Regions from separate parts of the Paenibacillus sp. FSL W8-0194 genome, predicted to be linked through region 1. Evidence: riboswitches for the same ligand, from Rfam matches in the RefSeq annotation. Region 1 holds a riboswitch; each other region holds the start of a gene.
What was found. Region 1 has a riboswitch for thiamine pyrophosphate ahead of MKY58_RS01375 (ABC transporter substrate-binding protein). Riboswitches for the same ligand answer to the same signal wherever they lie in the genome.

Region 1 (7,917 bases):
GCTGGGCAGGGTCGTAAGCATCCAGATGGATGTGGGCGTCGATCAGCGGAGCCGCCTTTTCGTTCCGAGAAGGTTCGGCTTGAACGCTGTCGGCCGGGCGGGCTGCAAACTGAGGATTCGAATTCGGTTCAGGAGCAAAATTCACGGGTAAAATCCCTCCTTATTTGTCGTTCATCATGCGAATTATTCATTGTATGAACATGATTATAACAAATAGGCTTCGAGGGCACCCGAAAAGGTGCGTTTTTCCGGTGTCAGCGATTTTCCGCGCCGACCTTCAGCATATGCTGATAATTCGGAGGCAGCTCGTAGGTTTGCAGATGGCGGAAAGCCGCCAGCTTGACTTTGTCGGGGAACAGCGGAGAAATTTCAATCGTCATCCGGTCTTTTCCGACGCCGATATGCGGTCCTAGAACAGGGGAGACCTCAAGCGTGACGGAGAAGTGAAAGCCCCGGTCTCCCGGACCGCCGTTGACCCGTGTGGCCTGAAGGATTTCGATTTCGTAGGGATAAACGAGCGGATTCGCCGTCAGCAGGTTTTGGTAATAATCGTTTACGGCGTTTTGGATTTCGGGAAGAAGCAGCTCCAGCATCATGTCTTGGTACAGCTGCAGCTTCGGCTCTTTCGGCTGAAGCTCCTCCGCGGCGGCAACGGCGGGGCAAGAAGACAGGAAAACGGACAAGAGCAGCACGGCCGATCGTAGTTGGGATTTCATCGTTTCACCTCGTATACAACGTTCCCCTGATTTGGATGAAAATATTCGGCTTGTAAAACGATTCGAACATGATCGGAGATCAAGAACATCATCGGGGATCTATACAAAACGGCCCGTGCATGGGTTCCTTCGCGGAACGGCAAGCACGGGCCGTTTTTTATGCGGCCGAATCTTAAGTGGCTCCTTGCATTTTCAGCTGCTCTTCGCGCAGCCAGCCGGACAGCTCGCGTCTGAGCCGGATGAAATCGGGATGCTCGATGATGTCCTCGCGGCGCGGCCGTTGGAACGGCACGTCGATCTCGTGAAGCACCGAGGCGGGACGGCTCGAAAACACATAAATACGGCTGGATAGCAGCAGCGCCTCTTCGATATTATGCGTAATAAAGAGCACCGAGCGGCGGCTCTCCTCCCAAATATCGAGCAGCCAGCGCTGCATGTCGCTGCGGGTCAGGGCATCGAGCGCGCTGAACGGCTCGTCGAGGCACATCAGCTCCTGCGGGCTGAGCAGGGCGCGCAGGAAAGCGGCCCGCTGCTGCATGCCGCCGGACAGCGTATGCGGATGGTTTTTCTCGAATCCGCCAAGCCCGACCTTACCGAGCCATCGGCGGGCATTTTCGCGGGCTTCCCGATCAACCTTCCCTTGGACCTCCTGGGACAGCAGAACGTTGTCTTCGATCGTCCGCCATGGGAACAAGGCCGGCTGCTGCGGCATGTAGCTGATATGTCCCTGCTGGCCGGTTACGTCCGCGCCGTTCATGCGTATGCTGCCCGCATCCGGTTTGACGAGGCCGCCGATGATATGGAACAGCGTGCTTTTGCCGCTGCCGGAGGGTCCGAGGATGGAGACGAATTCGCCTTTGCCCACGGTCAGCGTCACGTCGTCCAGCACCTGCAGCCGGCTTCGCTTGGACCGGAAGGTTTTGCTGATGCCGGCCGCTTCGAGGGCGGGAACGGTTTGATTATCGCCGGTTTCCAGGGCAGCCGGCTTTTGTTCCAGCGTTGACATAGGTTTAGCAGCTCCTTTCTTTTCCGGTATCAGTTTTCCTGTTTCGGTTTCCACCGTACAAGCCATTTTTCAAGCAGGGCGATGATGCCGAACAGGAGCAGGCTTAGCGCCACGATGATCATGATGGCGACAAACATGCGATCGGTGCGGTAGCCCGATTTTTGCAGCATCATATAGTATCCGATCCCCTTGTCGGCACCGATCCACTCCGCAATGACCGCTCCCATCACGCTGTACGTCGCCGCGATTTTGACGCCCGAAAAGATCGCGGGCAGCGCGTGCGGCAGCTCCAGCTTGGCGAAAATTTGCCGCTTGTTCGCGCCGATCATCCGCATGTAATTCAGCATGACCCGGTCGGTCTGCTTCAGTCCGCCCATCGTGGCGACGGCAACGGGGAAAAAGCAGACCAGGGTAATGACGATCAGCTTGGGCAGCAGCCCGAAGCCGAACCAGATCATCAGGAGCGGGGCAAGCGCGATGGTCGGAATGTTTTGGCTCAAAATGAGCAGCGGGTACAAGGCCGACTTAAGAAACGGGACCAGGTGCAGGATCAGCGCGATGATCATCCCGACCGCCGTTCCGATGATAAATCCTTCGAGCGTCAGCCTCACCGTTGCCCCGACATGGCCCCACAGATCCCCGGCCCCAACTGCGGTTTCCTTGGCGATATCCACCGGGGAGGGGAGGATCCATTTTTCGATATGAAACAGCGAGGTGCTCAGTTCCCATGCGACCAAAAAGAAGAGGACCGCCACAAAGGGCGGCCATACGCTATTCCACCAACGTCTCATGGACGGTATTTCTCCGTAAGCCGCTCCATGCTGATGCCGCCGGGACGATGGGCGATTTTGATCTGGGAAATGATGCTTGGGCTGCCCGCCTCCACAAGAGCTTCATGCATGCGGCGCACGACGTCGAGCAATTCCTCGAGTTCGCCTTCCATCGTCGTTTCAAGCGGGTGCACCTCGTATTTGACGCCAGACTTTTGGATCACTTCGATGGCGCGGTCGACGTAATCGTAGGAATCCTCGTTGTTCGGCGTTTTTGGAATGACCTGTATGCTGAGCAGGGTATGAGCCATATCAATCACGTCCTTTTAAAATTTGATGATTGCTGTAATCACGCAGCGGGTTCGCTTGGTACAGCGATCCTTACCTATTGCTGCGGCAAAAAGTCGTTCGTAAACGCGTTTTCGACGTCCAGCGGCTTGTCGAGCAGCTTATGCTCGTACATCCAATCCGAATATCCTTTCCATACCTGTTCCTTCTGCTCGCCCCAGCGCTTGGCATCGTCCTGGTATTTCGGGCTGAGCCACTTCTGGCTGGCCATGACGAGATCCTTGTCGAGCTCGGGCACGGCTTTGATCAAGATGTTGGCTGCATCCTCGGGATGCTCAATCGCGAATTGATAACCTTTGGAGGTAGCGCGCATAAACGCTTTGACCAGCTCCGGATCTTCCTTGATCTGCTTTTCATTGGTGACGAGGACCGGCGTGTAATAATCCAGCTTGTCGGAGAAGTCTTTGACGTACAGCATATCGAGCGGCTCCTTGCGGAGCTCGGCTTCGATGCCGGTCCAGCCGTAGAAAATCCAGGCGAAATCGATGTCGCGTTTCACCGCCGTAAAATAATCCGCTTCGCCCATGTTGACGATTTTCAGCTTGCTGACGTCGGCCTTGTCGATGTCCATGATCGAATCGATCACGGCTTTTTCCACCGGGGAGCCCCAGCCGCCGTACGTTTTGCCTTCAAAATCCTTCGGCCGTTTGATGTTCCGGTCCACGGGCGCGGCAAAACCGGAAGTGTTATGCTGGATCACCGCCGCGATCGACACGAGCGGAACGCCTTGCGTGCGCGCTTGGGTGACGTTTTCCTGCACGCTGACGCCAAACGGCACCTTGCCCGATGCCACCATCGCCTCCGCGCCGCCGGCTCCCGGCTGCACGATGTCGACGTTCAGGCCTTCTTCTTCGTAGTACCCCTTTTCTTTGGCGACGTAGAGTCCTGTATGGTTCGTGTTCGGCGTCCAGTCCAGCACGACTTTGACATCCTTCAGCTTTTTGGGCTCGCCGCCGCCGGCCGAGGAGGTTTCCCCGGATGGCGTCCCCTGGCCCGTCGTTTGGGCGTTTCTGCTTCCGCAAGCGGCCGGAACCAGCACAAGCAGGAATGCCAGCAAAAACAGTCCGATTTTTTTCGTTTTCATTGTGTTTCTCTCTCCCTTGTCCATTTAATCCCCTTCATTTTGCAAAAGAATCGCGTTTCCATATCTGGAGGCGAATCACGGGACCGCGGCCGTCTTTATTTTCGCCGGAAGGTCCGATCATTCAACAAAAAAAGCGCCCCGGATGCGGGACGCTTAAGGCGCAAGGATGACATGGCGAACGCCATGACGATGGCTTTTCCTACGCTGGCATTACCCAGATCAGGTTTAAGGGTCAGTATCTTGGAGGGATACAATCTCAGCCGGCCGATTCCAGCACCCCGGATTCTTATGAAGTTAACGGGTTATTACATTGGTATTATAGTCCTAAGCTCGGAATAATTCAACGCTTTCGGCCGCGCGGCTGGACAAGCCAGCGTATAAATGACCGTAGAAATGCCACTATAAGGATGAAAGGAGTCTGGTTTTTACAGGGGGCTGAGGAAAATCAAAACAAGCATTTCGTTCATTCAAACGGTCATGATTTTGATGCTGAGCACCGGCCTGCTGAATCATGTCATCATCATTCCTATTTTGCTTGACGCGGCAAAACGGGACGCCTGGATTTCGGTGCTGCTGGCATGCGGACTCACGCTCGTATGGGCGGCATTTCTTTATGCGGGCATGGCGAAACTCAATAAACGCCATCTGTTCGATTGGTTGGCCAAAGCCTATCATCCGATCGTGGGCCGCGTTTTGGCCGTTTTCATTGGTTTGTACCTGTTTGCCATTTGCGCGGTAACGACCCGGGATACCATATATTGGATTCATTCGACCTTCTCTCCCGAAACGCCCATTATGATCTTTTCGTTTCTGTTCCTTCTGATCTCGGCTTTAAACGCTTTTTTGGGCATTCAATCCGTTGCCAATACCGCGAGTTTATTGCTGCCGATGGTGATTGTGCTTGGCTTTTTTGTCATGTCGTTTAATATGCCCCACAAGGACTACTCCTTGCTGAAGCCGATGCTTGAACTTGGCATGGGGCCCGTGTGGAAGGGGACGCTTTATGCGGGGGCCGGCTTTGCCGAAGTCATCATGATCTTCTTTTTGCAGCATCATATCCGAACGCGCATAACCTATGTTTCCTTGGCCGTCACGGTTTTGCTTTTTTTAGGACTCACTCTGGGGCCCGTCATGGGCGCCATCGTCGAATTCGGGGCGGACGAAGCGGGCAAGCTCCGGTTTCCTGCTTACGAGCAATGGAGGCTCCTGAACATTGGCCGATACGTCGAGCATCTGGACTTTTTTAGCGTCTACCAATGGTTCTGCGGCGCATTTTTGAGAATTTCGCTCGCTTTGTTCCTCATTCTCGACGTTTTTCGGGTGAAGGGCAAAAAAGCGAAAGCGTGGGTGCTGGGGGGCATTTTTATCGCCATATTAATCATCATGGCCGTTCCTTTCAGCGACCGGTATTTTATGAAGGCCCTGTCCGTCTATGTGCTTCCCGTATCGGTGTGGGGAATAGCGGCTTTTTCGGTGATCATCACGGGGCTGATCGGCTTGGCCCGGCGAAGGGGGAGAATATCGTGAAAAGCCGTGAACGAAAGGAAGCCCAGGCCGTCGAAGGTATCGTTACGGAGCTGTTTGGATCAAGCTCGGATATCCGAAGAAAAACGATTCCGTTATCGGTACCGGGTTATTCGGTTCAGCTGATTTACTGCCAGGGATTGTCCGATACGGCAAGAGTGGAGCAATGGGTCGTGCCCGAACTGATGAATATACCGGAGCAGATCCTGCTGTCGGACGAGATGGATTGGCCGCGCAAAATTCCGTTCCCCATGGACCCGATCCCCGAGGACCAAAGGGAGGCGGCAATGAAAGAGACCGTGCTCGCGGGAGACCTTCTGCTAATCTTCGCGCCGTCGAACAGCTGCTACTCGATGATTATGACCAATGCGCCCAAACGGCAGCCGGAGGAGCCGAACACGGAGGTTTCGACGAGGGGGCCGAGGGACGGTTTTATCGAGGACTCGTACACCAATATCGCTTTGATCCGAAGACGGCTGAAGACCCATCTCCTTGCCGTCGAGGAGTTTACGATCGGTTCCGAAACGTCGACGAAAGTTCATCTTCTGTACCATAAGGAGACGATCCAGGAGCATGTGCTGCAGGAGATCCGAACGAAACTTTCCCGCGTGAACGTCAAAGGCCTTGTGAGCAACAGCCAACTCGAAGAGATATTGACTGGCTTCTCGCTTTTTCCGCTGATGACTTATACGGGAAGGCCGGACTATGCCGTCAACGCGCTGCTTCACGGGAAATTTGCGATCGTCATGGGCGGCGCTCCGACGGTGCTCATCGCCCCGGCGAGCTTCAACTTCCTGCTCAACTCCTCGGAGGACGCGCACCTCGTTAATGTCGTGGTTGCTTTTACGCGTTTTTTGCGGATTTGCGGCGTGCTGCTTTCCCTGTTCCTGCCGGGGTTTTGGATTGCGCTGACGACGTACCATCAGGACCAAATCCCTTTTACGCTGCTGGCGACCTTGGTGAATTCCAGGCAGGGCGTGCCGCTCCCGGCTCCTCTGGAGGCGATGGTGATGCTGCTGTTGTTCGAGATTTTCCGCGAAGCGGGCATGCGGCTTCCTTCCGCGTTTGGGCAGACCTTATCGGTCGTTGGCGGGCTGATCATCGGCCAAGCTGCTATCAGCGCAGGAATTGCGGGCCCGGGGACGATCGTCGTCATCGCCATATCGGTGCTTGCGACGTTTACTTTGGTGAACCAGTCCCTGGTGAACATCGTCAGTCTGTTTCGCATTCTCGTGCTTCTGATCAGCGGGCTGTTGGGGTTGTTCGGCACGCTGTTCTGCCTGCTGGCTTTGGTCCTGTTCATGGTCAACCTGCGCTCTTTCGGCACGTTCTATTTGTCTCCGGTAAGTCCTCCGAGATTCAGGGAGTTGCATAAAATCCTGTTTCGGATGCCGTGGGGAAAAGGCGAGTTCACCAGCAAGGCGGGGAAAAAGGGATGAAAAACGTCATGCGTTGGGTCCGCTGCCTCCTTGCCGCGGCGCTCTTGATCGTTCCGCTTACGGGATGCTGGGGAGCAAGGGAAATCGAACATATGATTTACGTCAATACGATCGGGGTCGATTACGTTGAAAACCAGGTTGTCGTTTACATCCAAATGGTTAATTTCAGCGGCATCGCCAAAAAGGAGTCGGGACAGACGCAGCAGCAGAAGACCTCCGTCGGAAAAGCGGGAGGGGCTTCGTTCGATGAGGCGATTTTTAATTTGTACGCTTCCAGCCCGCAAAGGATCTCGTGGAGCAACGTAAAGTCGATCGTTTTCAGCGAGGCTGCCTTGAAGCATGGCATCGTGGATCAGGTGCTGGAGGTATGGGACCGTTATTACGAATTCCGGTATACCGTCTGGACGATGGCCACCCGGGATCCGTTGGAAGAGGTGCTCAATACGAAATCCATCAACGAGCTGTCGGTCGTATACTCCCAGCTTAACAGCCCGATGCGGATCTATGAACAGAGCTCGGTCATCGCCCCGCTGTACCTTTACAAGTTTATATGGAAATGGAAAGAGAAGGGCGAGACGGTTCTGCTGCCGTACGTCGAAATCATGCCGGGATGGACGGAAGACGGAAAACCTTCGCCCAACGTCAGCATGACCGGGGTCTGTTTTTTGAATAACCAGAAATTCCGGGGATGCCTCGTGTCGGAGGATATCCTGGGCCTGAGGTGGCTGGAAAAGAAAACGAGAAGAACCCCGCTTGCGGTCAAGCAGGAGAAAAAAGTACAGGCCATGTTGGTCATGAACAAAATCAAGCCCTCGATCCGTCCGAAGCTGAGGCAGGGCAAGCCCGTTTTCGACATTAGCGTGTCCATGCAGGCCATGATTCCGCAGCTGAACGCCAGACTGAACAAGAGGGAACTGGAAATGGAAGCCGCGAGGGAAGTGAGGCAACAGGTGATGAGAACCTACTTAAAAGCCCTGGAAATGGACGTCGACGCCTATGGGCTATCGGGCATACTCCGCCGGAATATGCC
Region 2 (7,917 bases), 1.2 Mb from region 1:
GAGTCCGATCCGGAAAAGCGTGGACAGCGACTCGACCATGTCGGACACGTCGTCCGCCCCTTTTTTCTTGGCCATCCAATGGATCGTATCGAGCGTATTGTACAAAAAATGCGGTTTGATATGCGCCTGCAGGCTTCGCAGCTCGGCTTCGCGCTTCTGCCGCTCGCGCAGCTCGTTCAGTTTGATGAGCTTGCGTATTTCCAGCAGCATGCGGTTAAAGCTGCGTCCCAGCATCCCGACCTCGTCCTGCCGGTGCCGAAGGTAGCGGACGGTCAGATCCCCGGATTCGGCCTTTTGCATGAAAGACATCAGCTGGCGGATCGGCCGGGAAATGGACTGGGAAAGCGTATAGGAAGCCGTAAGGCCGAACAGGCAAACGACGAACAAAAAGCAGATGAGATAAAAACGGATTTCCCGGACCTCATATATCGCTTCATTCGTTTCGAAGACGCCGATGGTCCGCCAACCCGTAAACGAGGACGTGCCGTAGATGAATTGCAGGCGGCGTCCCCCCGCCTCTTTTACGAACGCGCCGCTATCCTGTTGTGGAAACCAGGCCGAAGGCACCTCCGGTACGAGAGGGTCGTCCGGCGCATAGATCGGGGAGCCGTTTTTTTCCGTCACCATAAGATACCCGTTTTTCCCAAGCGTCACGTCGCGGACCGCCTTCGCGACCGCCCGCAGCTTCAGGTCGATCAGCACCGCCCCGGTAACCTTGCGGGTATCGGGATCCACAAACGAACGGACGACCGAAACCAGCTCGTCATTCGCATAATGGACATGGGTCGTTACGTTGCGCTGCTGCGGATGGCCAAGCACCGTAAACAAACCTTCATGTTTGGCCGCTTCCATGTACCAGTCATCGCGCGTCAGGTTCTCCGGAGACCGGGCATACATTTCGTTGCTGACGTAATCCCCGCTGCCGTTTACGACCAGGATCGCCGCAATCTCGGGGTAAAGCGTCGTAAACCCTTGCAAATACTGCTTAACCGCGTACAACTCGCCGTTTTTATCGTCAAGCACCGGCTTTTGCCCGCCTGCCGCCGTGCCGCCGCGAGCCGAAGGCATCCGGCCGTCCAGAAACAGTTTGATCTTCGGATCGAACCCGATCAGGTACGTGATGTTTTGCAGGTTCTCCATATCGTTATCAAGCGTTTGGTTCACCTTGCCGATCAATTGGATCGTGTTCGCCGTCACCTGCTGGTCCACGATCCGGTTCACCGTGAAGTTGACCAGCACGCCGAGCGCGATCGACGGCAGGATGCCGACCATCAGAAACAGGACGCTAAGCTTGTACCGGAGCGGCAAGTCGCTGAAGCGGCCCCACTGCATCAACTTGTCCCTCCATGTTCCCTTCCGTTTATTTCGCATAATAATCCTTCACATTCTCCCGGGTTACGATCGTTACCCCCGTGTCCACCCGCGGCGGCAGGGGAGAAACGTCATTCCCGAGCGTCGGGGCGGGGACCGTCAGACCGTGGTGCAGATGAAACAGATACTGCAGCGACCAATACCCCATATTCCAAGTGCCTTGGGCGATCGTGGCCGAAATCGTTCCGTCGGAAATCCGGTCCAAGGTGGCCTTATTCGTATCGAATCCGATGATTTTGACCTTGCCGGTTTTGTTCGCGGCGATGACCGCATCCGCCGCCCCGGCTCCGCCGCTCGCTTCCGTGGCGAAGATGCCTTTTAACGCCGGATGTTTTTTCAGCATTTCCGACGCGCCGTTTTTGGCAATCATCGTATCGCCCTTCCCCTCCTTGACGTCCACGACCGACATGGCCGGATATTTGGCGGCGATCGTGTCGCGGAACCCTGACATCCGGTCGTCATGGTTCTGCTGTCCGGGCTGCGTAATGATGCCGACCTCGCCTTCCCGCCCCAAGATGAGGGCCATTTGGTCGGCGGCCGCGGCCCCCGCGTCGTAATTGTTCGTGGCGAGGAATGAATAAGCTTTGCTGTCCGGAGCGTCGGCGTCGAACAAAACGACGGGAATGCCGGCGTCCACCGCCTTGTTGATCGTCGAGGTCAACGCCCTGGAGTCGATGGCGGACAACGCAATGCCTGCCGGTTTTTTGGCGATGACCTGCTCCAGCACCGTGATCTGCTCCTTTACGTCATATTGCGTGGAGCCGCGATAATCGACGGAGACGCCAAGGGCATCGCCTCCGTCTTCGAATCCTTTAAGAATGTTTTTCCAATATTCCATCCCGGATTGAAAGGTGACCATGACATAATTTTCGCCGATGCTGCCGTGCAGGCCCCCGTCCTGCCAGGCGTTGCTGCGGCGCTGGTCTTCAAGCCGGTACATCACGACATATCCGACGAAAGCGGCGATAAGCAAAATGTAGATCATCATCAACTTCTTCATGTTTATATCCCCCGTATCGGCGTTCATTCCGTATGTGGAATCGGTTACATTATAACATGATGTAATATACTTCATCCGTGAGGGAAAGTTCAACAATTCTTGGAAAGTTGCCTGGGTCGGGGGGATAGGGAAGCGATATCGCCTTGTTCGGCGAAAAACGCAAAAACCCTGCCGCAACGTGGATTGCAAGCAGGGTTTCCTATTCAGGCGCAGGACCGCTGTGTTAATCGATCATCGTAAAATCGTCGAAATGAAAGCCGGGCGATACGACGCAGGAGACGAGAACCGGTTCGTTCCCGAGCGGGCGCGCTTCCTGCCATACGTTGGCCGGCACCAAAGCTTGGGGAACTTGTCCTTTCTCCAGGTCCATGCCAAGCACGATTTCCTTCCGCTCTCCCGGGTTCTCTCCGTCTCCGCCAAGCACGAGCTGCAGCGGGCTTCCGGCATGCCACAGCCACAATTCGTCGGAGTAGACGCGATGCCATTTCGAAAATTCGTTCGGGTGCAGCAGGAAATAAATGGACGTGGCCGCCGGCCGCGAACCCGAATATTTGGCGTCAAGCACCGCTTGAGGAATCTCGAACGAAGATTTCCAAAGCTCCTTGTACCAACCGCCCTCGGGATGGGGCTGCAGGTCCAAGGTTTTTACCAAAGGGGACAACATTGCTTCCGTCATGTTCTGCCTTCTTTCCGTGCCAGGATTGCACATACTGTAGAATGAAATGAACCCTGTTTATGAGGGAATCTGCCCTTTACTTTAACAAATAAAGGAGCGGATTGTAAATGACGGATTCCCTTCTGCCGAAGCATTGGCGCATCCTTCCCTATTTTGCCCCGGACGGGCCGGACTGAACCGGGCGGTAAGTCTGAGTGCGTTCATCTTCGAATGACCCCTTGCCAATTCAGCCTGTAAGCAAAGACGTATGCATGGTTTTCCTTTTCGGTGCAACATGCCCTGTCATGCGGTACATTCTCGAGCTGATGCGCAGCGTTACCTTGTTGTTGGATTCATATCCGCGATCATCAAGGATTCCGGATCCATCCTTCGGGACGTCAAACCGGGATATGTTAAGCTTGGGGATTTCGTCCGGCCATGGATACGGTCAACGCGCGGGACAGCTCCATCGCCGCCAGGTACGGATCGGGCGTTTGCGTAATCGCTGAAATGACCGCGATGCCGTCCGCCCCCGCTTGAATCACCTCAGGGGCGCGGGCTGCGGTAATGCCTCCGATGCCGACGACCGGCATGGCCGCATGCATCCGCCGGATATTCCGCAGCATTGCCGTGCCTTGAACCGGGCGGGCATCCTCTTTGGAAACGGTCGGAAAAACCGGGCCGACCCCGAAATAATCGGCACTCAGCTCCGCGCCAAGCTTGGCTTCTTCAAGCGTATGCACGGACAAGCCCAAAATTTTGTTCCCGATGCGTTCCCTCACCCGGTCCGCCGGCTCGTCCTCTTGTCCGATGTGCACGCCGTCGGCGTCCAAAGCAAGCGCCAGGTCGACGTCGTCATTGACGATAAGCGGCACGCCGTATCGCCGGCAAACCGCAAGGATGCGTCCGCCCAGCTCGGCCTTGGCGTTCCCCGCGAGCGCATTCCGCCCTTTCTCGCGAAGCTGTACCATCGTGACCCCGCCCCGGATGGCTTCCTCCACGACCTCCGCCGCATCTTGCCTGCAGTTGACGCTGCCGACGACAAGATAAAGCTTCAGCCTTTCCTTCAAATCGGCCGGTTCAAAGCGTTTCACCGGACCAGCTCCTTCCTGCGCCGGTACGCCCAATGATTGGTCGGGCCGCTGCCTCCTCCGATACCAAGCGCCTCCTCGATGGCGGCCTGGATGTAATCCCTTGCGGTATGTACGGCTTCGCCAGGGGACGCCCCTTTCGCAAGTTCGGCCGTAATGGCCGCGGAAAACGTGCAGCCCGTTCCGTGCGTATGTTTCGTCGCTATTCTGGGCCGCGCGATCTCCGTAAACGACTCCCCGTCGTACAGCAGGTCGACGGCCTCGTCCGACGCCGGATCGTGGCCCCCTTTAATGACGACCATTTTGACGCCGAACTCCGCGATTGTTATTGCTGCTTCGCGGCGCTCCTCCATCGAGGCAATCGGCCGCCCGGCAAGCACTTCCGCCTCCGGTATATTCGGGGTGACGATGAGCGCAAGCGGCAGCAGCCTGCGCGTCAACGCCTCGACGGCATCGTCCCGCAGCAGTTCCGCCCCGCCTTTGGCGATCATGACCGGATCGACGACCACCCGGTTCCATCCGAATGTTTCGATCTGATCCGCAACCGCTTCGATAATGTCGGCGCTGAACAGCATGCCCGTTTTGACTGCGTCCGGGCCAAGATCCGTCCCCACGGCATGGATTTGCCCGGCAACGGCTGCGGCCGGCAGCGGATAGACGCCGTCCACGCCCAGCGTGTTTTGGATCGTAACCGCCGTAATCGCCGACATTCCGAATGCGCCGAGCTCCTGGAACGTTTTCAGGTCGGCCTGGATTCCGGCTCCGCCGCCGCTGTCCGAACCGGCTATCGTCAAGGCTTTCGGAACGCTCATTGCACGAACCCCCTTCCGGCCGAAACCGGGTGCTCGCTAAGCGCCTCTTCCGGAAGCGGATATTGATCCATTTCGGACAAGGCGTCAAGGAACGCGGCTTGAAAGCTTCCCGGCCCGCGGCCGCCTGCCGCCGCGTACGCCCGCGATGCCGCCGCCCCGTAAAAGGCAAGCGCAGCCGCCCCGGCCGTCAACAAATCCGTTTCAACGGCGGCAAACGCGCCGATGACCGACGTCAACAGGCAACCCGTCCCGGTTACGCGGGTGAGCATCGGATGTCCGCCCCGGACCACGTATCCCTTCAATCCGTCCGTAATGACGTCCTCCCGGCCGGTGATCGCCACGACGCTGCCGAGACGGCAGGCGGCCCGCACCGCGAGGTCGACCGGAGGCTCCGATTCGGACTCTTCCGCATCCACGCCTTTGATGGCCGCCGTTTCGCCGATCAGGTTCGCGATTTCGGCCGCATTGCCGCGAACCAAGGCGACGCGGACTTCCCGCAGGATCTCCAGGGCGGCTTTCGTCCGGAACGGAGTGGCGCCTGCGCCTACCGGATCGAGAATCACCGGCACTCCGTGCAAATTCGCCGACCGGCCGGCAATGATTGCGGCTTCGACCAGCCCGGCGCTGAGCGTGCCCAGGTTCAACACCAGCGCGCCCGCTATTTTCGCCATATCCGCAACTTCCTCCCGGGCATAGGCCATGACGGGGGACGCTCCGATCGCCAGCAATCCGTTCGCCGTAAAATTCGTCACCACCATATTCGTGATGTTGTGCACGAGAGGCCTGCGCCGCTTGACGATGCCGGGCAAATGCTGCATATCCTCGATCATCGTCCCACCCCTTCCGCCGGGATCATGGGAACCGGCCATTCTTCCAGCGTATATGCCATGTCCCAGAACATGTACTCCAGACGGCAGCTTGCCGCGAAATGCTCCTTGAGACGTTTTTTCCGGTCGGAAGACAAACCTTGCGCCCGCTCGTCCAGCAGCAGACGCATCTTATCCGTAATCCCGCCTTCGAAGCGGCCGTAAAAGTGCATCCAATCGTAAAACGGATGGGAACGGTCCGGCTTCACTTCCGCCAGCAATTTGGCGCCGATCTCCGTATACGTCCAAGGGCACGGCAGCATCGCCGCCAAAATATCCTCAAGCGTTCCTCCATGGGCCACGCTCAGCATGTGGCGGACATAGTGGTTCGCCGACGGGGCAAGCGGGTAACCCTGCAATTGTTCGTACGAAACGCCCGTCACGCTGCAAAAATTGTTGTGCGGATGCGTTTCGCTGTGCAGGATGAACGAAATTTGCTCGTTAAAAAGGGCCATCGTGTCGCGGCTGTCGCATTTCGAGATCGCGATTCCGTATAACTGGATATAGGCGTTCAAATACTCGAAATCCTGCTTCACGTAATGGATCAGCTGCTCCTTCCGCAAAGTTCCCTCCGCAATGCCGCGCACGAACGGATGGTCAAAAATGGCGCGAAAAATCGGATCCGCTTCGTTTCGAAGCTCATCGGTAAAACGGGTCATGCCAACACCTCCGAATGAATTTGGATGAAATCCAAACAAGAAGAAGCCGGAAGCGGCCGATCAAACTCAAAAAAGCCGCCCCGAAATGGAGCGGCTCCGAAACGCTATCAGCATGAAAAGGCATGGGATAGGCGAAGTCCGTTCCACTTCCCTACGCCGGTATGATCCGGATCAGGTTCAAAGGGTCCAAGCATCCTTGTCTCAGCCGCTTGCTCGCGGCTCCCCCAGTGGATTTCGTATGAAGTTCGTTTTTCACCCTTTACTTTATCCTTCAAGCCGCCGCTTGTCAAACCGGAAACATCGGCGCCGAATGTTCCCTCCGCCCCTTCGGACTCAGCCTAAATAGCGGTGGTACAAGCTTTTGGCTTCCGCGATGTCCTTCGTTCCGTGCACGAGCACCCGCCCGTCCCAAAAAACCGTCAACCGGCATCCTCCCGCCGCAAAAGACACGAGATACGGGTTCTCCTTGACCTCGCCGCCCTGCCGGGACAATCTGCGCGCCAGCTCCTTCAAATCGCGCCGGACCGGTGCGGGCGGACGAATTTGCACTGTATCCCGGCCGCACAACACGGCTGTCCGGGACTGATTGGCCGGCTGCAGGTACGGGTGGGTGCGGTGTTTTCCGCATGACGGGCAATCCGGCTTCTTCATGCCCCCCACCCGGATCGCGGCATGGGCGCCCGTCCATAAATCGAACGAAACGAGCTTGCCGTGCAAAGCATCCCGATCGCCTACCAACAGCTTAAGCGCTTCGGAGGCTTGGTAAGCCGCGACCATTTGCGCCGCCGGAGCGATGACGCCGGCCGTATCGCAAGTTGCGCCGCCGGTCGGCACCTTCCCAAGCAAACAGTAGAGACATGGCGTTCGGCCGGGCACGATCGTGAAGGTTATGCCGTAACTGCCGACGCAAGCGCCGTAAATCCATGGAATGCCCAGCTTCTGGGACAAATCGTTGATCACGAGCCGCGTCTCGAAGTTGTCCGTCCCGTCGAGGATGACGTCCACGCCCTGCGCCAGCCCTTCGATTTCCGCAGCGGCGGCGTCGGCGACGACGGCCCGGATATCGATGTCCGAATTGATGCGTTCCAGGCGGGCTTTGGCCGCCGCCGCTTTCGGCAGGCGCAGCAGGGCGTCTTCTTCGCAGTACAGCTGCTGCCGCTGCAGATTGTTCGTCTCCACGTAGTCGCGGTCCACGATGGTGACGGTGCCTACGCCTGCGCGCACAAGCGTTTCCGCGCTTACCGACCCCAGCGCTCCCGCGCCGACGATCAGGACATGCCCCTCTCCAAGCTTCCGCTGGCCGTCCGGACCGATTTTGGGGAACAACGCTTGCCTCGAATACCGATCGTTATGCATCCCGTCCCCGCTCATGTGACGCTGATTCCCTCGAGCGGGCTGCTGGCGGTCCCGCAGCGCTTTTTCGGAATGCGGCCGGCTTCGTAGCCGAGCCGCCCCGCTTCGAT
Region 3 (6,482 bases), 1.2 Mb from region 1:
GTACGCCGTTGCGATAATGCCCTACGGCGACGAACAAACCGTCGCAGCCTGCAGCCGCTCCGAGATAAGGGAGGCCGTCGCGGGTTTGCGGCCGCAGCCCTGCCCACGCCTTCTCCCACCTGGCAGCCGTTATCCGCGGCACGAGAGCGGCAGCTTTGGCCAGCAGCCCCATCAAACCTTCGACGGACACCGTCAGCTCATCGTTGCGCTCGACCATGGAAGCTCCGACGAGGAGTCTCCCTCCCCGCTTCGGCACCAAATAACAGCCGTCGGTGAATATGGTATGGCTTACCAAAGGGACCTCCGTTACGACCGAAAAGCATTCGCCTTTCACCGGGTATACGCCGGTTTCGATTCCCGCTTGCGCCAGCAGCCGCTGGCCGTGGACGCCTGCAGCGATGACCGCCTGTCCGCAGCTTATCGTCCCTTCATCCGTGACGACGCCGGTAACCCGCCCCCGTTCCAGCCGCAGCGAACGAACGCTGCAATTCTCCTTGGCTTCGGCGCCGAGCATGACGGCTGCCCGGACATAGGCGGCCGTCAATTCGGGCGCCGACACCTGCCCGTCCCCGGGAATCCGCATCGCGCCTTCGATGCGGCCCGTCAGGTTAGGCTCCAACTCGTTAGCTTCGGCAGGCGTAAGCCACGCCGCCGTTTCCCCGGCTTGGCGTTGAGAGGCGATCATCCGCCGGCAATCGGCGGCCTGGTCCGGCGTCAACGCCACCTTCAAAAGCCCTTTCTGCACCAGTCCGATGTCGATGCCGGTAAGCTCCCTCAGCTCCTCCGCCAGCCGGGGAAACATCGCCCGGCTCTGCCGAGCGAGGTCGAACAGCACGTCCGCCCGGTGCGTCTCCGACTGGGCGCCGAGCATGCCGGCCGCCGCGCCCGACGCGCCGGAGCCGATTGTCTCCCGCTCCAGAATCAATACGCGCCTGCCCTTCTTTGCCAGATGGTACGCGATGGAACCGCCGATGACGCCGCCTCCGACCACGACGACGTCAGCAACGTCAGCTTGATGGACCATGGTTTTCCCTCCCGTTATGTAAACATTGATAATAAGCGGCAGCAGCGCTGACCGGGTCTGCCGCTTCCAAAATCCCGCTCATGACAGCCACGCCCGCCGCGCCGGCTTCAAGCGTCTCCGCCACGTTCGTCGGCTTCACCCCGCCGATGGCGATAACGGGAATGCGGACGCGGCTCGCGAGCAGCCTCAGTTCCCCGGGTCCGCGGGCCGGAGAACCGGGCTTGGATGCCGTCGCATAGACATGCCCGAAAATCACGTAATCGGCCCCTTTCTCCTCGGCCTCCACGGCCTCGTGCAGCGAATGGACCGACAGGCCGATCCGCAGCTGCGGAAACCACTTCTTCACATCGGATACATCCAGGCTGTGATGCCCGAGCTGCGCGCCCCGCACCCCGGCGGCAGCCGCGACGTCGGCCCGATCGTTCACCACGATGCGGTTTGCGGGAACCCCCGCAGCCAGCAGCATTCCGATTCCCTCCAGCAGCTCGCGCGCCGTTTTGGCCCGTTCCCTTACATGAAACGCATCCACGTATGGATGGATGAGGCCGGCAATTCTCGCCAGCTCATCCAGCGGCTGCCTTCCCGTCGAAACGACATGCAGTTCCCTCCCTGCCACAGGACCTCAACTCCCGCAAAAAAAATTAAAGGCCGCTTTCCCGAAAGAAAGTGGCCTTTTCCGCACGTCGACAGCCTTGCGCCCCAAAAAAACGCATAAGGCGCAAGCATAAAACGTTGTTCTTACCACTTCCCTCCGCTGGCATCGCTCCAGATCAGGTTCAAAGGGTCCGGAAATCGCACTTCCGTCTCAGCCGTCAGGCACCCCTAGTGATTTGCTATGAAATTGAAATTTACTATAACATGAATTCCGGCATGTGGCAATCTCTTCCATCCTGTTTTTTCAGCCGTCGCATCCGAAGCATCCGGCCAAAGCGCCCCCGGACCGAAAACCGGAAAAACGCGGCGGCAGTCAACGCGTAAGCAGAAATCGATGGGCTTGGCTGATGCCGCCCGCATCCTCGAACAACACCTTCATGGATAGAGCCGGAACAACCGCCTGTTCGTCCCAGATCCAATCAAGCGCCTCGTTCCCGGCACGCTCTTCGTTTACCGCGACCTTCCAGCCGGTTTTGGAAAAAGGAACGTCCAGCTTAATCTCATGGTTGTTCGCGTTATAGACGACGATGATGTTTTTCCAAGCGTCGCCGCCCGCAAAGTCCTTCAGCATAAAAGCGACCACCTGGTCCCCGCAGCGGAGCGTTTCCAAATGATTGTCAATCTGCTCCCGGGAGGTCAAGCGAAAGGCGGGGTGGCTTCTCCGAAGCTCAATCAGGCCCCGGTAATAGTCAAAAACCGGCCTAAACCTCCGCTTGTTTTCCCACCTTATGGCATTGACGGCATCGCCGCTGCGGTAGCTGTTATGATCCCCGTATTTCGTGCGGAGCAGCTCGTCACCGGCATGAATGAGCGGAATCCCTTGGGAGGTCAGCACGATGCCGTTGGCCAGGAGGGCGCGTTTTACCGTCTCGCTTTTCATGATGTTCTCGCCGTCTATGCTCCGGTACGGCTCGGATTTTTCCACGGCCTCATGCAGGCTCCCTTCATGAACGAGTTCCCCGTTTCGGATGTCCGGAAAATTGGCCTCGTCCCGCAGCCCCTGCGTCGCCAGCACTTTATCCCATAAATTCAAATTGTCGTGAACGGTCACGTAATTGACCGATTCGAGCGGAGCATCCGCGAAATCGCAAATCGATCCCCTGACCCCTTCAAGGACCGCCGCTTCCGTGCCCGTTCCGCCCGTGGCAAAACCTTTCCCTTCGCCGTCGCTGTCCCCTTTGATCGCGCCGCGGAAATGGTCGTTGAATACGGCAAAGCCGAGATTCCTCTGGCTGCCTTTCAACGTTTGCCGCGCAAGCGGAGATTCCCCGCCCGTCCAGGGCTCCCCGTAGACGATGATGGCCGGGTCCGCCTCGCGGCGCAGCTCTTCGACCATCAGCTTGACGGTATCGGTATCGATCAGTCCCATCAAGTCCAAGCGAAATCCGTCGATGTGATATTCGTCCGCCCAATAACGAACCGAATCGAGGATGAATTTCCGGACCATCGGGCGCTCGGTCGCCAGCTCGTTGCCGACGCCGGAACCGTTTGCCAGCCTGCCTTCGGCGTCCCTGCGGTAGAAGTACCCGGGCACGACCGCCTCGAACGGTCCGTCCTCGACGCTGTAGGTATGATTGTACACGACGTCCATCACGACGCGGATCCCTTTGCCGTGCAGCGCCATGACCATTTCCTTGAATTCGCGGATCCGGAGACCCGGCACGGTCGGATCGGTCGCGTAGGAGCCTTCCGGCACGTTAAAATGCTGCGGATCATACCCCCAATTGTACTTCGGCCCGGAAGCGCCGGGATCGTCCGCCTGCAGTTCGTTCACCGTTTGGAAATCGAATACCGGCAGCAGGTGGACATGCGTGACTCCAAGCTCCTCCAGATGGTCGATGCCGATCGCATTGCCGTCCTTATCGCGCAGTCCCGTTTCCGTAAACGCTTTAAATTTTCCTTTATGTTGAAAACCGGCGCCAGGGTCGGCCGAAAAATCGCGCACATGTAGTTCATACAAAACGGCGTCTTTGCACCCGGCCATGGGCGGCCTGCGGTCCGCTTCCCAGCCGGGTGGGTTCCAGGCTTCCATGTCCACGATCGCCGACCTGGCGCCGTTGGCGCTGACGGCTTTCGAATACGGATCGGCGGCATAGCGGACGGTTCCATCCGGGTGCTCGATTTTGTACATATAATAGCGGCCGGCAAGATCGCCGGAAAATCGCAAAAACCATACGCCGTCCTTCCACTTTTTCATCCCGACTTCGAGTCCGCCCGCATGATCGAAGACCTCGCCGTCCGCGTTATAACAACCCGCATCCTCATAAAGCGCGAGCGTCACTTTTGCGGCCCCGGGCGCCCACAGCTTAAAAACGCTTTCCGTTTTGCTATACGTGCAGCCCAAATCCCGTCCGCCGTAATACTCCGTGATTTCCCTCATGATTACACCACCGTAAGCTATGACATTCGATGCACGCAAGGATGCTGCATAATCCCCAAAACAGACTTTCAGTCCGAAATAGACAGCGACAAAGTTTGGTTCGGCTACATACTGTTTCCGGGAGCGGCCGGAACCGGATTTTGCATCATCCCTACGTCAAAAAGCCTAACCTATCCTATGTGCTTTTGTTGCCAAATGTACAGGTTTGTATGCATCGAAAGAGCCCAATTTGAAGCGTGCCGCCGTCAAAATAGGCGGATCGTGGTTGCGGGCTTGCGGAAGGCGGCAACGGCGCAGCTGCGCCGCCATTTAGGCGGGGCGTCGCGGCTGCAGGCCCTTTAAGGCGGACTTCGGCCCTCCCGCTTATTCAGGCGCTTCAGCGCGGATTCAGGCGCAAAAAAGGCGCCGGATCATGCCGGATCCGACGCCTTTCCCCTCCGTTTTTTCGGATTGAAAGCTACTCTTCGAGAAACTCTGCGTATTGCTCCGGACTGAGCAAAGCCGAGAGCTGCTCCTCCAGATCGCCTTCGACTTCGATTTCAGCCATCCACCCGCCGTCGTACGGCTCGTTGTTGACGAGCTCCGGCTCGTCGCCGAGCCGCGGATTGATTTTGGCGATTTGACCGCTGACGGGGCTGAAAAGGTCCGACACGGTTTTGACGGATTCGATCGTGCCGATGCTTTCTTCAGCCTGTACGCTTGCGCCTTCTTCGGGAAGCTCCACGAATACGATGTCGCCAAGCTGATGCTGGGCGAAATCGCTGATGCCGATGCGCACGACGTTTCCGCTTACCTTTTCGACCCATTCGTGATCCTTGCTGTACCAACGGTTTTCTTTCACATTGCTCATCGTTTTTCGACTCTCCTTCGATTCTTGTCGTCATCCTTCGAAATAGGGTTGCTAATGAGCCATTATGGGGTGTCTGACGGCGGCTGCTTGGTTTCTTTGGCTTCCTTGGCTTTGCGGCGGCGCTGCTCGACCAGCTCTCGGGTCAGCCTGCGGCCGGTAGGCGTGGCGGCAAGGCCGCCTTTGCCCGTTTCCCGGTGTTTGCTCGGCATGGCGCTGCCGACCTCCAGCATGACGCCGATGACCTCGTCGGCGGGAATGACGCTGCCGACGCCGGCAAGGGCCATATCGGCGGCTGCCAGCGCGGTGACGGCGCCGAGGCCGTTGCGGACGATGCACGGAATTTCCACGAGTCCCGCAACGGGATCGCAAATGAGGCCGAGGCAGTTTTTCAAGGCCAGGCCGACCGCGTGGACGGCCTGAAGCGGCGAGCCGCCCCTCAGTTCGACCATCGCCCCGGCCGCCATGCCGATCGCCGATCCGACCTCGGCTTGGCAGCCGCCTTCCGCGCCGGAAATCGACGCGTTGTTGGCAATGACGTACCCGATCGCCCCGGCCGTAAATAAGCCGCGCACCAGCTTGTCGTCCTCCCAGCCGAAGCGTTCCTGCGAGCTGACGAACACGCCGGGAATGATGCCGCAGGAGCCCGCCGTCGGCGTGGCGATGATTCTCCCCATCGAGGCGTTCACTTCGGAGACGGCGAGCGCGTAAGCCATCGCCATGGCGGAGGGCTCGCCGAGCGACGTATCGCCCTGCCGCATGTAATCCGCAACCTTCTTGGCGTCGCCCCCCGTCAGGCCGCTGCGGGATTTCGTGTTGCCGGTCAGCCCTTTGCGGACGGCTTCCTTCATCACCTGGTAGTATTCGGCCATCTGCCGGAATACGTCTTCGGCGGGAACGCCCGTTTCCTTGGCCTGATCCTCCAGCATCACCTCGGCGATTGTTTTGTTTTCTTTCAGGCATATGTCTGCCAGCTGTTCCAGCGTCTCGAATCTCATCGCATTTAGCTCCTTTGGGTCAAATCGATCATCGTCACTTCCAAAATATGCGGAAGGCGGGCCATCTCCTCCAGAACGGAGGGGGCGGGCGCCGAATCCAGCTCGAACACCGTCATGGCCGCTTCGCTGCGCCCCTTACGGTCCACGTCCATGTAACCGATGTTGACGCCTTCCCGGCTGAGCAGGCCTGTCAGGCCGGCAATCACGCCGCGGCTGTCGGTATGCGTCACCGCGATCGTCGGGTATTCGCCGGTCATCTGCACGTCGAATCCGTTCAAGGCATAAACGGCAATCGTTCCTCCCCCGATGGAAGCCGCGACCATCTCCGCCTTCCGTTCCCCGGCCCAAAGCTTGAGTTTGACGGAATTCGGGTGCGGACCGTTGCCTTTCCCCTGAACCCATTCGATGCTCATCCCGGCTTTTTCGGCTTCGATGTCCGCCTCCGGGATCCGTTCATCGTCCGTGTCGAAGTTCAGCAGCCCCGCGGTCAAGGCAAGGTCCGTTCCATGTCCCCAATACGTCTCCGCAAAAGAACCGTACAAAGTGGCCTCGACCTTCTCCGGCTGACATCCGAGCAGT
Region 4 (7,917 bases), 970 kb from region 1:
CGGCATCCGAAGCCACCACCGGAACCGCCGATGCCATCGCTTCCACGTTCACCAGGCCGAAGGCTTCGCCTTCCGCGGAAGGAACCGCCACGACATCGGCCAGATGGTACCAATACGATATCGCGGGGTACGGGACGAAGGGGATGAAGGTCACATGCCCGGGGTAAGGTTTTGCCAGCTCGTGAAGATACCGTTCATAAGGATGAGGCCTGCCGGATTGGTAATACGGGCTGCCGACGATCAGCACCATGACGTCCGGCACGGCCCGCACCAGCTCAGGTAGAGCGGCAAGCAGATGATGCACGCCCTTGATCGGCAGCAGCCTTCCGGCATACATGACGATCCGCCTTCCCTGCCAGCCCCTGTCCCTCAGTTTGGCTTCGCGAAGCGCCTCGGAGGACGGATTCCAGCGCGGGGTAAAGTCCTGGAGCCTGACTCCAAGCGGGTTGACGCTTATTTTATCCTGGAGCGCGGGATGGCGCGCGGTTACCTCATGCTTCAAATACATGCTGTTGACGACGATTCCGTCCAGCGGCTGCAGGACCCGGCCTGCCGACTCCCGATCCATGTACGGCGGCGAAATATAGGTAAGCGAATGAATGGATGACACCACCTTGCTGTCAGGCAAAGCTTCTTTAATCTTGCAGGCCAGAAGCGGACGGTTCTGCACGTCGACCACCCGCGGCCTCCACGCCGACAGGGCTTGGATCACGGCCGAAGCATAACGGGCGCCTCCGGGAAGGCGATGAACCGGGATCCCGCCGTCGATCGACCCGACGACAGGGCGTCCGGGCTCCCGGACTCCGTAAATTCTCGTATCGAAACCTGCCGGCACCATAGGGATCATCTGTTCCACCACCCGTTCCACGGAGCTGCTCCGTCCCGAAGGAATATAAAACGAACCCGGCGTTACGACGGCGGCTTTATGCTTTTCCACTTGCTGTCCCTCCTTCCCATCAGGTTGATGTGCCTGTTCGGTATATACATGCGACTGAACCTTCCCTTCTCTAGCCTATACAACCATGGGGGAGGGCGGTGACAAACGGGGAAGGCCCGAAGCCAAAATAGGCTGAAAACGAACGGACAAACGTCCCTTGCTGTCACGAAACCAGCGGCATAAACTATATCGACCGGAGGAACGCCATTCGGAAGGCACCGGCACCAAGTTTTACGCATCCTAAGAACACGGGCATCCGTGGCGAGAGTTGAAAAACGACGATAAAGATACAGGAGGGATGAAATGTGTGGTTTTCTTATGTCGGGATTCTGTTGAATGCGGCTGTGCACCGGGGAATTCCGCATGGAACAACCGGGCAGGAATCCCTATCGAACTATGATGAGGCCGCGCGGGTTTACGGTCTGATCCCCTGCTATATGCGGCTTCAGGATCTTGACCCGGACAACGGGCAGTGCAGCGCTTACGTGCTCAGGGACCATGCTTGGACGCTCGTGCGCATGCCGATCCCGCGCGTCATTCATAACCGGGCGATCTATCTGGACGCAGGGTCGCGGCAAAAAGTCGAATTCCTGCTCCGCCAGGGTTACGTTATCTTTAATGCTTTTAACCGCTATGGAAAAGATGAAATACATCATCTGCTCAAAAAAGACCCGCTGCTTGCGCCCCACCTCCCGGAAACGCAAAATGCCACATCCTCATCCATCACGGACATGATGCGGCATTACGACGATTTGGTCATGAAGCCCTGCGTCGGCAGCGTCGGCCGCGGCATATGGCGGCTCCGCCGGGCCGGGGCGGCCTGGAAGCTTACCTATTCCCCCAGCGGCCGATCCTCCGGCTGGAAAACGGTAACGCTGCATCAAAACCAGCTGCCGGCCATGCTGCGGAGACGGCTCGCGCGCATGCCTTACCTCGTACAGGAGCGCATCGCCCTGGCGGAGTACAAGGACCGGCCGTACGACCTGCGCGTTTCCGTGCAGCGGGGCATCAGCGGGCAATGGGAGATCACCGGTCTATATGCAAAGGCAGCCTCCTCCCGTACCTTCGTTTCAAACGTGGCGCAAGGGGGCCGGGCTTTTCCCGCCGAAACCGTCCTTGCCGAAAGCCTTCCCGGTTTGGCGCCCGATGTCGTCTTGACGGACGTAAAACAGCTTGCCCTGCGGATCGCCGCAAGATTGGAGCTGCATCTTCCCTGGGCGGCCGACTTCGGGCTCGACATCGGCTTGTCGAAAACGGGGAAACCTTATTTTATCGAATGCAACGGACGCGATCAGCGTTACGGCTTCCGGAAGGCCGGCCTGAACGGGCTGTGGAAGGAAACGTACCGCAAACCCATGGCCTATGCGCGTTATCTTCTTGGGGACTGATGCCCGCTCCCTCGTTCCCTCATGTTTAGGAATGATAGCGGACATCGGCGATGCCGAACCACGGGAAGACGGCCGCGGCGGCATAAGCCGCGCATGGAGCGAGGGCAAGCAGCAGGACGGCGGCCGCGTCGGTCCATGAGACGTTCGACGGGTAGTAATAGGTTCTTTTTCCCCCGCCGTCAAACTGCTTCGCCTCCATCGCAACGGCTACCCGGTGGGCCCGGCGGATGCTTTGGGACAGGAGCGGCACGGCGTACAGCCGGACATGCTCCGCCATCCCCCGCAACCCTTTTCCGCGAACCGCGATCCCCCGTACCTGAAGCGCCTGCCTGCGGATCATAAATTCCTCCCACACCATCGGCAGCAGGCGGATCGAAGCCATAAAGCTGTAAGCAAACCGCGGGGCCAGCCTGAAATTTTGCATCAAGGCGTAAAACAGCTTTACGGACGGCGTCGTGCTGACAAAAAGCAACCCTTCGGCCGCAAACGCTATCGAGCGGAATCCCAGATGCAGCCCGCGGTAAAAGCTTTCCTCCGAAATGCGAAAGAGCCCCCACTGCCACCACAACGTGTCCCCTTTCCCGAACAGGATCATCGTCATGGAGGAGGAGACGAAAAGAAAACCAAACGGCAGAACCAACAGCAGCGTCTTCCGGACCGGAAACCCGCCGAACGCGAATAATAGAACGGTATATGCCAGCGCCTGGTACGCCGCGAAGTCGATGTTCCGCGTCAGCACCGTGACCAGGCACAACGCGACAAACAGGACGAGCTTGATGGCCGGGTTGGTGCGCAGCAGCACCGTTTGCCGCGCCGGTTTCAGCAATTCGATCATGTGCCCGCCCGCCTTTCTGCCCGGTCGGCCTCGATCGCCGGACGTTCGGCAACCGCGCCGTCCAGCACCTCCCACACCTTCGTGGCAACACGCCGGGCGATGTTCTCTTCATGGGTGACCATCACGATGGCTGCGCCCTTTTCCTGCATCTCCAGGCAGTAATCGAGGATCGCAAACGTATTCCGGGCATCCTGGCCGAAGGTCGGTTCATCCAGCAAAAGGACGGGCTGCTCGCCCGCGACGGCGGCCGCCATGCTGAGCCTCCGTTTTTGGCCGGTGGAAAGCTGGTACGGATGGCGGCGTTCCAGCCCTTCCAAATGAAAGAATCGCAGCAACCCGCGCGCTTTCGCTTCGGCCTCGGCCTCCCCCTCTTTTTTCGCTTTCGCGGAAAAGCCGACTTCCTCCAGCACCGATTCCGCGACGAACTGGAATTCCGGGTTTTGGAACACGTAACCGATCCGGTCCGAGGGCGGACGAACGGCCCAGCGCGCTCTCCGGGAGGCGCCCTCCGTTTCCGACATGGCCTCCCCGCATAACCGGTATTCCCCGCGAAAGCGCAGGAGCGACATCAGGCTGAGCAAAAGCGAGCTTTTGCCCGCCCCGTTCGGACCGACGACCGCGATAAAATCACCGGGATCGACCCGCGCCTCGTCTGCCCGCACCACGGGCCGACCGGCCCGGAATCCCGCAAACCGCCGCAGCGTCAGAAGCGGAGCGGATGCGTCCGGCTCCAGCGGCTTCGCCGCTCCGCCCCGCCTCAGGTCAAGCACCTTGAAAAAATCCTCCCATACGCCCGGATACCAGATGCCGTACTGCTGCAGCTCCCGCCGGAAGGCGCCGAAAACCCATGCGGGAGGGCCGTCGCCGAGAACGCTCCCGTCCGGAGCCAGCAGGACGATCCGGTCCATCCGGTCCGCAATCTCTTCGATCCGGTGCTCCACGACGATTAAAGTCCGCCCTTCCGCCGCTTTCCAGACGGACTCCCACATCTGTTTTCTTCCCTCGGGATCCAGGAGGGCGGACGGTTCGTCCAGAAAAATGACCTCGGGCTCCAGCAGCAGCACGGAGGCCAGCGCCAGCCGCTGCTTCATGCCTTGGGACAGGCTGTCTACCGGAACATGCAGCAGATCCGGACGCAAACCGACCGCTTCAAGGGCCCGGCGCATTTCGGGCACCATCCGTTCCCGCGGAATGCCGCGGTTTTCCAATACGAACGCCAGCTCCTCGTCGACGTATGGCATGCAAAACTGCGTATCCGGATCCTGGAACACGTACCCTCTGGAATCCGGCGCCACGATGCCTTCCGCTTTGATCGGGACCTCGATCACTTGCGGAATCAGCCCGCCGAGCACCTGCAGCAGCGTCGATTTGCCGCAGCCGCTGGGCCCGAGCAGCAGCACTTTCTCGCCGCGGCGAACGGACAGGGACAAATCCTTGAACACAAAAGACGGCTCTCCTGGAAATTTAAGCCTGAGCTTGCTGACTCCCGCCACGGTCTCCGGCCCGAACGGTTCTAAATCAAGCGGCTCAATCATGGTCAAGCGCTTCATAATCCTTTTGGGTCACGGGCCGCAGCAGCTGCGTCACGCCGGTAGCCTCCAGCGCCTTCGCCAGCGCAAACGCCAAATATCCCGCCAAAATCGCGGAGCTGATGATACGGAGTACGTATTTGAACAGCATCATCCCGAGCGTATAGTCCGTCACGTAACCGAAATAAACATCGACCGCAAACGAACCGAGCGCAGCGGCCGCGCCCGCAAATGCCGCCGTCCCCATCTTGAAGCTGCGGTAGCGCACCAAGGCAAAAACCAGTTCCGCCGCAAGGCCTTGCGCGACGCTGTACAGCACCAGCTGAACGCCCCATTCGCTGCCGAACAAAATTTCCACATGGGCCGCCGCCACCTCCGCCAACAGGGCAACGCCGGGTTTGCGAATCAGCAGCATGGCGAGCGTCGGCGCCAAAAACCAGACCCCGTACACCAGCTCATCTGCCTGAAAAAACAGCGGCTTGAACAGATCGTACACCGAGCTCCAAAAATGATAGACGACGCCAAGCACAAGCGACAGCAAAATCGTGACCAGCAAATCGCTCAGCCGCAGCCCTTTCCTTTTTTCCGCCTGAAGCACGTGATTCATCCTACATCTTCCTCTCTTCTTCGGTGAGCGGGAATGCGCAAAAATAGGCATGAAAAAAACCGCCCTGGATACGCAAAGAGAGACGGTTAAATAAGCCCAATCCATGGGCTTCTATCGCGAATTCTCTACGCTGGCATTATCCAGATCAGATTCCCGGTCAGCAGCGGATACAGCTGCAATCTCAGCCTGATTCACTCAAGCTCCCGCATCCCAATATGTAACGGACCGCCCTTCGCCAAAAAAAACGAAGCATGCGAAAGCGTCCGGTTCCTGGTTCCAAAATACACCAATTCCGTGCCGGTTGGCAACAGAAAAAATTTTTCCTCGGCAGCCCCTGCCCTACTTCCCTCCCCCTGCATGCGGCCGTCTGTCTTGCGTTAGACCTTATTGATTTAACCGCTATTCTATGTCAATATATTTCAGAGTGTTCCAAAAATAGTATGCTGCGCATTTCGGATCCGGCCGAAATTCGGTGAAACCATAAGGCGGCCGCGAACGTTAACTCTATAAATCGACTCGAAGCACCATCCGAAGGGAGAAATAGCATGGCAAAACGATTGTTAAGGCTGATGACGGAGCTCTCCTCAAGAAAGTGGCTGTCCGCATTGATGGGGCGTTTTTCCCACAGCAGGCTCAGCAGGGGCGTCATCCCTTATTTTATAAAAAGCTATCAGATTCCGGCCGACGAAGCCGAAAAGGAAATCCACGAATACCGGACGCTGAACGAGTTTTTTTCGCGCCGGCTGAAGCCGGGCATGCGCCCGGTCGAGGAAGGGCCGAACGTGCTGACAAGCCCGGTCGACGCCAAAATAACGGCCATGGGCGACATTAGCGCGGGGACGATATTAAACGTCAAAGGCCAGGATTATTCCGTGGCGGAGCTGCTGAACTTTTCCCCCCATTTGGAGCTGTACAAACACGGCTATTTTTTTGTGCTTTATTTAAGCCCGACCGACTACCACCGCATCCATTCCCCCATTACGGGGGTGCGTACGGAAAGCGAGCATATCAAGGGCCGGGCTTATCCGGTCAACGAATTCGGCATGACCCGGATGAAATCGGTGCTGTGCCGGAACGAGCGGCTGATCACCTACATCGCCGGGGAATACGGCGAGGTGGCCGTCGTGAAGGTCGGCGCCATGAACGTCAGCAGCATCCGTTACGACGACGAATCCGTGTCCCGCTGGAACAACGGCGACGACCTGGCCTATTTCGAATTCGGCTCGACCGTCGTGCTGCTGACGCAGGACGGAACGTTTACGCCAAGGGCCGGCCTGAAACCCGGGGACCACGTCCGGATGGGCCAGCTTCTCGGAACGCTTCACCCTCCGGTCCCGCGGGACAAGGGCTAAGATCCGCTTTCGTCCCGTCCCAGAACGGAAGCGATCATCTTTTGCAGCAAACGCCCCGGCAGGATCGCTTTGGCCCGGAGCGTCAGCCGGGTGCTCCCCGGCAGCGCGTACCGGAACGCGGGCCGCTTCATGCATGCGATACGCGCAACGAGTTCGGCTACCTCCTTCGGGTCGCCTCCTTGTCGTGCGCTTTTTCGCGAAAACGCCAGCACCTTGTCCATCATGGCCCGGTAAGGCGAACCTTCGGGAGCGCTCATTTGCGCGAATCCCTTGTCCCAAATCGGGGTTCCGTAGGCCCCGGGCTCTACCAGAACCACATCGATGCCGAAGGGTTTCGCTTCGAGCGCAAGGCATTCGCTGAAACCCTCCATGGCGAATTTCGAGGAAGCGTACGGCGCATATCCCGGAAATCCAAGGCGGCCGCTGATGCTGCTCATCTGGATGATCCGGCCTTTCCCCCGCTCCCGCATGATCGGCAGCACCGCCTGCGTCACCCGCACCATGCCGTGAAAGTTCGTATCCATCTGTTCCTGCCAAATCGCGGCAGGCACCTCCTCGACGAAACCTCCGTAGGCCGTTCCGGCATTGTTGACCAGCACGTCCAACCGGCCGTACTGCCGGCGTATGTATGCCGCCGCGTCCGTCACGCCTGCGGCGTCGGTAACGTCCAGCCGCACGGCAACGATTTTCCCCTGCACCCCGGCTTGCGCCGCCGCGTCCATCAGCTCTGCCTGCGCCTCCATCCTCCGGATGCCTGCGATGACGGCGAATCCCCGCCGGCCAAGCTCAACCGCCGTCAGCAAACCGAAGCCGCTTGAACCGCCCGTTACCAGGGCTACCGGCTCCCCTTGCATTGTTTTCATGTTATCCCACCTTATACGGGAATCGCTTCGAACAGAAACGGCTTCCCGTCCAAATAATGCCGAAGGAGCGCCAGCGAATACGGCTTGCTTTCCCTCAGCTCCGCCGCTTCCCACGGATGCGGGGCATGGAAGCTCTGGTTTTCGATCAGCGCTTTGACAAAAAACGTTTCGAGCGCAGGAATACAGCCCGGCTGGCCGGAAACGGGCCGCAGCCGCTCGTATCCTTCCATGAACCATTGGCGCTGCACAGGGTACAAGCCGATAAACGACTGCGCCAAATCATACAAATAGAAGCCGAAACCGCAGCGCCCGAAATCGATCGGATAAGGCTCCCCGCCTTTGAACACCATGTTTCCTTCGTGGAAATCGCCGTGAATGAGGCCGAAGCTTTCGCGTTCCCGCTGCA

Region 2: another riboswitch for thiamine pyrophosphate. It lies ahead of tenA (thiaminase II); the one in region 1 lies ahead of MKY58_RS01375 (ABC transporter substrate-binding protein).
Region 3: another riboswitch for thiamine pyrophosphate. It lies ahead of tenI (thiazole tautomerase TenI); the one in region 1 lies ahead of MKY58_RS01375 (ABC transporter substrate-binding protein).
Region 4: another riboswitch for thiamine pyrophosphate. It lies ahead of MKY58_RS05610 (ECF transporter S component); the one in region 1 lies ahead of MKY58_RS01375 (ABC transporter substrate-binding protein).

What each region holds. Positions count from the first base shown of each region.
Region 1 is NZ_CP150205.1:339,446-347,362, forward strand. It holds gene MKY58_RS01350 (TatD family hydrolase) at 1-46, opposite strand, end outside; gene MKY58_RS01355 (DUF3888 domain-containing protein) at 255-716, opposite strand; gene MKY58_RS01360 (ABC transporter ATP-binding protein) at 889-1,722, opposite strand; gene MKY58_RS01365 (ABC transporter permease) at 1,752-2,513, opposite strand; gene MKY58_RS01370 (MTH1187 family thiamine-binding protein) at 2,510-2,803, opposite strand; gene MKY58_RS01375 (ABC transporter substrate-binding protein) at 2,878-3,924, opposite strand; TPP riboswitch at 4,104-4,215, opposite strand; gene MKY58_RS01380 (endospore germination permease) at 4,390-5,451, shown strand; gene MKY58_RS01385 (spore germination protein) at 5,448-6,887, shown strand; gene MKY58_RS01390 (Ger(x)C family spore germination protein) at 6,884-7,917, shown strand, end outside.
Region 2 is NZ_CP150205.1:1,572,873-1,580,789, reverse strand. It holds gene MKY58_RS06860 (sensor histidine kinase) at 1-1,332, opposite strand, end outside; gene MKY58_RS06855 (substrate-binding domain-containing protein) at 1,361-2,371, opposite strand; gene MKY58_RS06850 (cupin domain-containing protein) at 2,595-3,047, opposite strand; gene thiE (thiamine phosphate synthase) at 3,440-4,120, opposite strand; gene thiD (bifunctional hydroxymethylpyrimidine kinase/phosphomethylpyrimidine kinase) at 4,117-4,929, opposite strand; gene thiM (hydroxyethylthiazole kinase) at 4,926-5,759, opposite strand; gene tenA (thiaminase II) at 5,756-6,454, opposite strand; TPP riboswitch at 6,586-6,690, opposite strand; gene MKY58_RS06825 (ThiF family adenylyltransferase) at 6,788-7,810, opposite strand; gene MKY58_RS06820 (thiazole synthase) at 7,822-7,917, opposite strand, start outside.
Region 3 is NZ_CP150205.1:1,565,378-1,571,859, reverse strand. It holds gene thiO (glycine oxidase ThiO) at 1-1,024, opposite strand, end outside; gene tenI (thiazole tautomerase TenI) at 1,008-1,640, opposite strand; TPP riboswitch at 1,754-1,858, opposite strand; gene pulA (type I pullulanase) at 1,992-4,058, opposite strand; gene gcvH (glycine cleavage system protein GcvH) at 4,516-4,908, opposite strand; gene sdaAA (L-serine ammonia-lyase, iron-sulfur-dependent, subunit alpha) at 4,971-5,903, opposite strand; gene sdaAB (L-serine ammonia-lyase, iron-sulfur-dependent subunit beta) at 5,909-6,482, opposite strand, start outside.
Region 4 is NZ_CP150205.1:1,310,701-1,318,617, reverse strand. It holds gene MKY58_RS05630 (glycosyltransferase family 4 protein) at 1-937, opposite strand, end outside; gene MKY58_RS05625 (YheC/YheD family protein) at 1,243-2,325, shown strand; gene MKY58_RS05620 (energy-coupling factor transporter transmembrane component T) at 2,351-3,160, opposite strand; gene MKY58_RS05615 (ABC transporter ATP-binding protein) at 3,157-4,695, opposite strand; gene MKY58_RS05610 (ECF transporter S component) at 4,688-5,296, opposite strand; TPP riboswitch at 5,402-5,513, opposite strand; gene asd (archaetidylserine decarboxylase) at 5,842-6,648, shown strand; gene MKY58_RS05600 (SDR family oxidoreductase) at 6,645-7,511, opposite strand; gene MKY58_RS05595 (phosphotransferase) at 7,523-7,917, opposite strand, start outside.